2 regions of the Isoptericola sp. NPDC056134 genome follow, and region 2 is predicted to be linked to the other one. Evidence: predicted binding sites of a transcription regulator. Region 2 holds the regulator's gene; the other holds the start of a gene.
What was found. The regulator LexA, encoded in region 2, represses DNA repair genes until DNA is damaged. The targets are predictions, from matches to a motif close to TCGAACANNTGTTCGA.

Region 1 (4,291 bases), on a different contig from region 2:
TCCAACGGCAGGTGGCCGCGTCGGCCGCGGCCCTCCGCGACTGGCTCGACGCGAGCGAGGGGAAGGTGGTCGCCTACGGCGCCGCGTCGCGCGCGGTCGCGTTGTTCGCGCTCGCCGGCGTCACCGCGGACGACGTCCTCGCCGTGGTGGACGCGTCGCCCGCGAAGCGGGGCAGGTCCATGCCGGGCGGCCCCGGGCCGCGGGTGCCCGTGCTCGGGCCCGACATCCTTGCCGAGATCCGCCCCGACAAGGTGCTGCTGCTCGTGCCCGACCTCCTCGACGAGGTGCGGTTCGCGCACCCCGAGGTGGAGGCGCTCGGGGGTCGCTGGGTGATCGCCGAGCCCGAGCCCGTCGAGGTCGAGCCGCTCAGCCGGGACCGCGGCGGTCAGCGATGAGCGGGACGCCCGGCGCCTGAGCCGCCGAGCGACCGTGGCGGTCGGTGAAGTGCCACGTGCCGCCGTCGCGACGCATGGTGATGCCGAGCGCGTCGACGCGGTCGTGATGGTGCCAGCACAGCAGGGCGGAGTTGTCGACGGACGTGCTGCCGCCGTCCGCCCAGTGGGCCACGGCGTGGTGGACCTCGCAGCGTGCAGGTGGCTCGTCGCAGCCGGGCCAGGTGCACCGCCGGTCCCGGGCGACGACGGCGCGTCGCAGCTGGCCGGTGACGGTGCGCCGGGCACGCCCGACGTCGAGCACCTGCGACTCCGGGCCGAGGACCACCCGTGTCACCTCGCTGTCGCACACGATGCGGCGGAGGAGGGACGGGGGCAGCGGGCCGCGGCCGTCCACGAACTCGGCGGGGTCGACTCCCAGCGACTCGGCCCATCCCGCGACGGGAGGGCCGAGCTCGGTGGCGCGACCGTGACCGGCAGCGAGCAGGCGACGGAGTTCGGTCAGGGAGATGGTGACGGTCAGGTGCGGGCGCACGGCGGAGCCCGACCCCACGGTCCCGGAGTCGAGGGCGACGCGTGCGAGGTCGGCGAGCGCCTGGGCGCGTCGCTGCGCGGGCGTGCGGGTCTCCCCGGCGGCGGGCCGGCCGGCGACGGCGTCGAGGGCGGCGCGCAGCGCCTGGCCGTGCTCCTCGGTGAGGAACCCGGCGAGGTGGTAGCCGTCCCACGTGGGCGACAGGTCGACGAACTCTTTCTCGCGGGCGTGCGCGTAGCCCTGCTCGTCCGACTCCGGGTCCGTCACGTACGCGAACCGCTTGACGAGCCGGCGGAACTGCGCGGGCGTGTACCAGGAGCCGGTGGCGAGCAGGTGCTCCTCGCCGGTCGGCGCGGCGAGGCCGGCGTCCGGCGCTTCCGGGTTCTCGTCGTCCGTCGTCCCGCTGTCCGTCGTGCGGTTCATCTCGCTCGCGGTCGGCGCGGGAGCGAGGAGCGCGTCTCGGCGGGCCTCGGAGGTCGGGGCGACGTCGACGATGGCGCGCAGGTGGTCGGCGCCGAGCCGGCCGGCGAGCGCGGCGGCACCGGTCGCCGGGAGGACGTCGCGCAGGGCGTGGGCCGTGCGGACGTCGCGGCGCGCGGTGGGCAGCCCGACGTTCTCGGCACGGGCGAGCCAGTGCGCGAAGGTGCGCGACCCGTCGAGCGACCACCGGCCGTCCGCCTCCAGCGCGGGCAGCACCCGCCACCGCGCGGCGTCCACCCGGGAGCCGACTCTCCGGAGCCGGGCCGACGCCTGCTCGAGGACGTCCCGGCCGACGTCGTGCAGGCCGATCTCCTCGACGGCCCCCGCGAGCGCGGCGACCCCGCCCTCGAGGGCGGCCAGGGCGTCGAGCAGCCGTGACACCGTGCCGGTCGCCGGGTCCGGGCCGGTGGGCGGCACGGGTGCAGGGGCAGTGGTGGCGGGCATCGTCCCTCCTCGGTCGGCGCGCCATGACACGAAGGACGCTATCGAACGCATGTTCGATCGATCAGGGAGTCGACGAGATCTGTGGAGAAGCAGCTCGTCCCCAGGGGGAACGGCAGGCTCGACGCGGCGCGACGCCGTCGGCCGCCCTGGGACGACCTCGTCGGCGTCGGGCTACAGCACGTCCGCGCCGGGCCCCGACGCCGCCCCGCCGAGCTGCTGGACGAGCGCCACCCACGGCCCCGCGGCGGCGTCGCGGTCGCTGACGAGCGAGACGGGCAGCGGCCACCGCACCCCGAGGTCGGGGTCGAGGTGGTGCACCGCGACGTCCTCGGACGGGTCGTGCTCCGCGTCGATGCGGTAGCAGACGTCCGCGGTGTCGGTGAGCGTCTGGTGTCCGTGCAGGCAGCCGCGCGGCACGTACAGGACGTGGAAGTCGACGTCGTCGAGCCGGAACGCCTCCCAGCGCCCGAACGTCGGGGAGCCCGGGCGGGCGTCGACGACGACGTCGTGCACGGCACCGTGCGCCACCCGCACCAGCTTGGCCTCGCCGCCGCCCACCCGACCGTGCAGCCCCCGCACGACGCCGCGCCGCGAGCGGGACTGGCTGTCCTGCACGAACGCCGCCGGGTCGAGGCCCGCGTGCGCCGCGGTGGCGGTGTCGAACGTGCGCGTGAACAGCCCGCGCTCGTCCCGGTGCGGGGTGGGGGCGAGGATCAGCACGCCGTCGAGGGTCGTGGGCAGCACCTGCATGCTCCACACGGTACGGAGAGGGTCCGGGGAGCGGTCGGGTGAAGTCGGTGCGGGCGCCGGATGAAAAGCCCTGCGGGCCCTTCATCCGTGCCGTGCCGCGCCGCAGACTGGCGGCGGGACCGGCCCCCTGCCGGCCCCACCAGACTTCACGACCCACCTCCCGACCGCACCCGGGGGCACCATGACGCAGCTGACGCAGCACGCGACGCATCCCGACCCGTCGCAGCCCGCGGACCCCGCCCGGTCCTTCGACCGGTCGACGGCCGCGCAGGCCCGGCTGCACCGTCTCGTGCCCGGGGGCGCGCACACGTACGCGCGCGGCGCGGACCAGTACCCGGAGCGCATGGCCCCTGTGCTGGCGCGGGGCGCGGGCGCCCACGTGTGGGACGTGGACGGCAACGAGTACGTCGAGTACGGGATGGGCCTGCGCAGCGTCACGCTCGGCCACGGCTTCCGGCCCGTGGTGGACGCCGTGACGTCGGCGATCGCGGACGGCGTGAGCTTCTCCCGGCCCAGCCGGTGGGAGCTGGAGGCGGCCGAGGCGTTCTGCGCGCAGGTGCCGGGCGCCGACATGGTGAAGTTCGCGAAGAACGGCTCCGACGTCACCACCGCGGCGGTGCGGCTGGCCCGCGCCGCGACAGGCCGCGACCTGGTCGCCGTCTGCGCCGACCACCCGTTCTTCTCCACCGACGACTGGTTCATCGGCACCACGCCGATGGACGCCGGGATCCCGCGGGCGATCGGCGACCTCACGGTCCGGTTCCCGTACGGCGACCTGGCCGCCGTCCAGGAGCTGCTCGCCCGGCACGAGGGCCGTGTCGCCGCCCTCGTGCTCGAGGCCGCGACCGCGCACGCGAGCCCCCCGCCCGGCTACCTCGAGGGGCTGCGCGCCCTGTGCGACAGCACGGGGACGGTGCTCGTGTTCGACGAGATCATCACCGGGATGCGGTGGTCCGCCGGAGGCGCCCAGACCGTGTACGGCGTCGTGCCGGACCTGTCGACGTGGGGCAAGGCGCTGGGCAACGGGTTCGCCGTCTCGGCGCTCGCGGGCCGGCGCGAGCTCATGGAGCTCGGCGGCCTGGCGACGGACGCACGGCGGGTCTTCCTGCTCTCGACGACGCACGGCGCGGAGACGGCCGGGCTCGCGGCGTGGCTGGCGGTGCACCGCGAGTACGCCGCGCGCGACGTGCCCGGCGCGATGGCCGCCCAGGGTGAGCGGCTGCGTGCCGGGGTGCAGCAGGTGGTCGACTCCGCCGGTCTGACGGGCTCGGTGACGGTGTCCGGGCACCCGGCGTGCCTGGTCTTCGGCACCCGCGACCACGACGGCGCGCCCTCGCAGGCGTACCGCACCCTGTTCCTCGCCGAGCTGCTGCGCCGCGGCGTGCTGGCGCAGTCGTTCGTGATCTCCGCCGCGCACACCGACGCGGACGTCGACCGGACGGTCGAGGCCGTCGCCGGGGCGCTGCCCGTCTACGCCGCCGCTCTGGACGCGGGCGGCACCGACGGCTTCCTCGTCGGCCGGCCCGTCGCCCCCGCGCTGCGGGAGCGGGCCGCGCCGCGCCGTGTCCGTCACACGCCCGACGACGGGCAGGCCCTGGGAGGGACGTCATGAAGGTCGTGCTGTTCTGCGGCGGGCTGGGGATGCGGATGCGGTCCGGCCCCGACTCGCTGCCCAAGCCGATGATGCCGATCG
Region 2 (4,291 bases):
TCTGGGACAAGACGGCGGAGGGCTCGCACGAGGTGCGGGGCCGCACGCTGGGCATCATCGGCTACGGCAACATCGGCTCCCAGCTGTCGGTGCTCGCCGAGAACCTCGGCATGCGGGTGGTCTTCTACGACACCGCCGAGAAGCTCGCCCTCGGCAACGCGCACCGCGTCGAGACCATCGAGGAGCTGCTCGCCGAGGCCGACGCCGTGACGATCCACGTGGACGGGCGGGCGGGCAACGCCGGCCTCTTCGGGGCGGACCTGTTCGCCGGCATGAAGCCCGGCGCGATCTTCCTCAACCTGTCGCGCGGCTTCGTCGTGGACGTCGAGGCGCTGCGGGAGCACATCCTCTCCGGGCACCTCGGCGGCGCGGCCGTCGACGTCTTCCCGACCGAGCCGAAGAAGCGCGGCGACGGCTTCACGTCGCCCCTGCGCGGCCTGCCGAACGTCATCCTCACCCCGCACGTCGGCGGCTCGACGGAGGAGGCCCAGGAGGCGATCGGCGAGTTCGTCTCCAAGAAGCTGCGCGACTTCGTGGCGACCGGGTCCACGACGCTGTCCGTGAACCTCCCGAACCTCCAGCTCGCGCACACGGGCGTCGGCCGCATCATGCTGCTGCACCGCAACGTGCCCGGCGTCCTCGCCCGCGTGAACCAGGTCTTCGCCGACCACGGCGCCAACATCGAGGCGCAGATGCTCGCGACGCGCGGCGAGATCGGCTATGTGGTGACCGACATCTCGGACGTCACCCAGCGCGGCGCGTCGGCCAAGCTGCAGGCCATGGACTCGACGATCCGCCTCCGCATCCGCGACGCGTTCGAGCGGCCCGAGTTCCCGCCGGGGCCCGCCGCCGGCTGACACCCACCCGGCACCGCACGGCGCACGCGCCGCACGCGCGAAGGGCGGCCCCGGTTCCCCGGGGCCGCCCTTCGCGCGTCGGTCGGTGCTCAGCCCGACTTGCGGCGGAACATCTTCTGCACGGGCCCGGTCGTCTCCGAGCCGTGCACCTGGCCGGTGTTGCCGTCCTTGCCGGCGGTCGGGTGGCTGGCGGCGTTCTTCTTCTCCAGCGCCTCCCGGAAGCGCGCCTTCGTGTCCTCGGAGGGCTTCGCCCTGGAGTCGTCCGTCATCGCGGTCACCTCGTCGTCCGTCGGGGTGGGTGTGCTCGCGCGGCGGGGCCACGCAGCACCTGGTGCCGTCCAGCATGCCCCGGGCCGTCACCCGGCGCCAGGGCATTTCGCCCGGACCGGGCGACCCGGGCGTCAGGCGGTCGTGCCGCCGCTCCCGGCGGTGGCGCGCTCGTCCCGCTCCGCCCGCAGCGAGGTGATAGCCGACTCGAAGTCCTCGAGGGACTCGAACGACTGGTAGACGCTGGCGAAGCGCAGATAGGCGACCTCGTCCAGCTCGCGCAGCGGCCCGAGGATCGCCAGGCCGACCTCGTTCGCCTCGATCTCGGGCCGGCCGGAGGCGCGCAGGGTCTCCTCGACCTTCTGCGCGAGGACGGCGAGGTCGTCGGCGCTCACCGGCCGGCCCTGGCAGGCCTTGCGCACGCCCGCCACGACCTTGTCCCGACTGAACGGCTCGGTCACCCCGGAGCGCTTGGCCACCGACAGGCTGGCCGTCTCGATCGTGGTGAACCGGCGCTGGCACGCGGGGCACTGACGCCGGCGACGGATGGACGAGCCGTCGTCGGAGGTGCGCGAGTCGACGACTCGCGAGTCCGCATGGCGGCAGAACGGGCAGTGCATCGCTGGTCTCCTGCGCTCGGCTCCGGACCGGCGCCCGGCTGCCCGACAAGGTAAGCGGCGGGCGACCGTCCGCGCAAGCAGGATCTCCCGCGGCGGGGGCAGATCCTCGCCGTCAGTCCAGCGGGAGCACCACGACCTGCCCGGTCTGGAGCTCCGCCGACGTCAGCCCGTTGAGGTCGCGGAGCTCGGCGACCACGTCGCGCAGGTCCTCGCCCGTGTCACGCACCTGCTGCGCGTACTGCCAGAGGGTGTCGCCGGGCGCCACGGTCTGGAGCCGGACCTCGACGCCCGTGCCCGGCGACTCGGCGACGGCGCGCTGGCCGAACAGCCCCGCTCCCACGAGCACGAGGAGCACGAGGGCCGCGACCACCACCCGGCCCCTGCGGGTGAGCCGGAGCCCTCCGAGCCCGAGGAAACCGTGCGCGTCGCTGGTGCTGCGTGCGTTCTGCATCGTCCTGCCTCCGGTCCACGCGGTGCCGCCCGGGGCGGCCGCTCCGTCGAACGTCTGTTCGTCGAACACCTGTACGTCGAACTGCTGTACTAGGTGTACCACGTCCCGGCGACACGGTCGAGGCCCGATCGAACAGATGTTTGATGTCGGGCCGGAACTGGCTTAGAGTGGCCGACAGCGCGATGGAAGGTTTGTCGGATTTCATCGGCCCGCCCACGGGCCGCGCCCTGCAGGACGGAGAACGCGATGACCAGCGGACGGGACCAGGCCCCGGCGTCCACGACGACGGCGACGCCATGGGCTGCCCAGGACGAGACACTCGACGGCGCGGCCACGACGACGGCCGGCGCCTCGACGACCGCGCTGGCGTCGGTGAGCGAGCTCTCGCCGTCGTCCGACCGCCTCACGCCCCGCCAGCGGCGCGTGCTCGAGACCATCCGCAGCTCCGTCGAGGCACGCGGCTACCCGCCGACCATGCGCGAGATCGGCGAGGCCGTGGGCCTGGCGAGCCCGTCCTCGGTCAAGCACCAGCTCACCACGCTCGAGCGCAAGGGCTACCTGCGCCGCGACCCCAACCGGCCGCGCGCGATCGAGGTCGTCGACCCCGAGGCACCCGCCATCGACAGGGCCGCGCCCGAGGCAGACCCCGCCCCGGGGTACGTGGCAGGGTCGCTCGCCGCGTCCGACGCGCAGCCGGCCCAGGCCCCGTCCTACGTCCCGCTGGTCGGCAGGATCGCCGCCGGAGGCCCCATCCTCGCGGAGCAGGTCGTCGAGGACGTCTTCCCGCTCCCCCGGCAGGTCGTCGGCGACGGCGACCTGTTCCTGCTCAAGGTCGCGGGCGACTCGATGGTCGACGCCGCGATCTGCGACGGCGACTGGGTGGTCGTGCGCAGCCAGCCCGTCGCCGAGAACGGCGAGGTCGTCGCCGCGATGATCGACGGCGAGGCCACGGTCAAGACGTTCAAGCAGGCCGACGGGCACACCTGGCTGCTGCCGCAGAACGCCGCCTACTCCCCCATCCCGGGCGACGAGGCGCAGGTGCTCGGCCGGGTCGTGGCGGTGCTCCGCAGCCTCTGAGCACCGCCGGTGCGGCCCCGGGCCGTCAGAACCCGAGGCGCTGCTGCACGGCCCGCATGCTCTCGGCCGACGCGCGCAGCCCGGCGACCTCGTCGTCCGACAGCGGGGTGTCGATCGTCTCTGCCACGCCCCGGCGGCCGACGAGCGACGGTACCGACAGGCAGACGTCGCTGATGCCGTAGAAGTCGTCCAGGCGCGAGGACACGTTCATCACGCGGTGCTCGTCGTTGAGCACCGCCTCGATGATCCGGGTGGCCGCCAGGCCGACCGCGTAGTTGGTGGCCCCCTTGCCGGCGATGACGCGGTAGGCGGACTCCACGACGTCGGTCGCGATGCGCCGCCGGGCAGCCTCGTCGAGGGGCGGGTGCCCCCGGAAAGGCCGCCAGTCCAGGAGGGGCACGCCGGCGATCGTCGCGGAGCTCCACAGCACGATCTCCGAGTCGCCGTGCTCGCCCGCGATGTTCGCGTGCACGTTCCCGACCGCCACCCCGCAGTGGCGGGCCAGCGCGTCGCGCAGCCGCGACGAGTCGAGGACGGTCCCGCTGCCGAACACCCGCCCCCGGGGCAGGCCGCTGATCTCCTGCGCGGCGTAGGTGACGACGTCGACCGGGTTGGTGACCATGAGGAACACGGCGTCCGGGGCCACCTCGAGGAGGCCCGGCAGGATGGACCGCGTGAGGCCGACCGTCGCCTCGGCCAGGTCGAGGCGGCTCTGTCCGGGCTTCTGCTTGGCCCCCGCCGTCACCGCGACGATGTCGGCGCCGCGGCAGACCTCCACGTCGTCCGAGCCGTCGATCTCGGCCTGAGGGATGAACATGCCCCCGTGCCGGAGGTCGAGCACCTCGGCCTCGACCTTCGCGCGGTTGACGTCCAGGAGGGCGACGGACCGGGCCGCGCCCCGGGCCAGCGCCGCGTACGCGAGGGTGGAGCCCACCGCGCCCGCTCCGACGATCGCGAGCTTGGTCGTCCTGCGTGTCTCGTCCACGGCCCCACGCTAGGTGTCGAGGCGCCGGAGCGCA

Region 1: a site for LexA is predicted at 1,890-1,905, ahead of ACFCZN_RS08780 (DUF222 domain-containing protein). Genes of this name have one in related genera too.

Annotation. Positions count from the first base shown of each region.
Region 1 is NZ_JBHJVM010000007.1:15,529-19,819, reverse strand. Features, by position in the region: gene ACFCZN_RS08785 (methyltransferase domain-containing protein) at 1-395, shown strand, start outside; gene ACFCZN_RS08780 (DUF222 domain-containing protein) at 367-1,848, opposite strand; gene ACFCZN_RS08775 (dTDP-4-dehydrorhamnose 3,5-epimerase family protein) at 2,020-2,598, opposite strand; gene ACFCZN_RS08770 (glutamate-1-semialdehyde 2,1-aminomutase) at 2,780-4,210, shown strand; gene ACFCZN_RS08765 (sugar phosphate nucleotidyltransferase) at 4,207-4,291, shown strand, end outside.
Region 2 is NZ_JBHJVM010000014.1:30,120-34,410, reverse strand. Features, by position in the region: gene serA (phosphoglycerate dehydrogenase) at 1-857, shown strand, start outside; gene ACFCZN_RS14285 (DUF5302 domain-containing protein) at 947-1,126, opposite strand; gene nrdR (transcriptional regulator NrdR) at 1,259-1,744, opposite strand; gene ACFCZN_RS14275 (LysM peptidoglycan-binding domain-containing protein) at 1,857-2,264, opposite strand; gene lexA (transcriptional repressor LexA) at 2,442-3,272, shown strand; gene ACFCZN_RS14265 (L-lactate dehydrogenase) at 3,298-4,257, opposite strand; gene ACFCZN_RS14260 (ATP-dependent DNA helicase) at 4,267-4,291, opposite strand, start outside.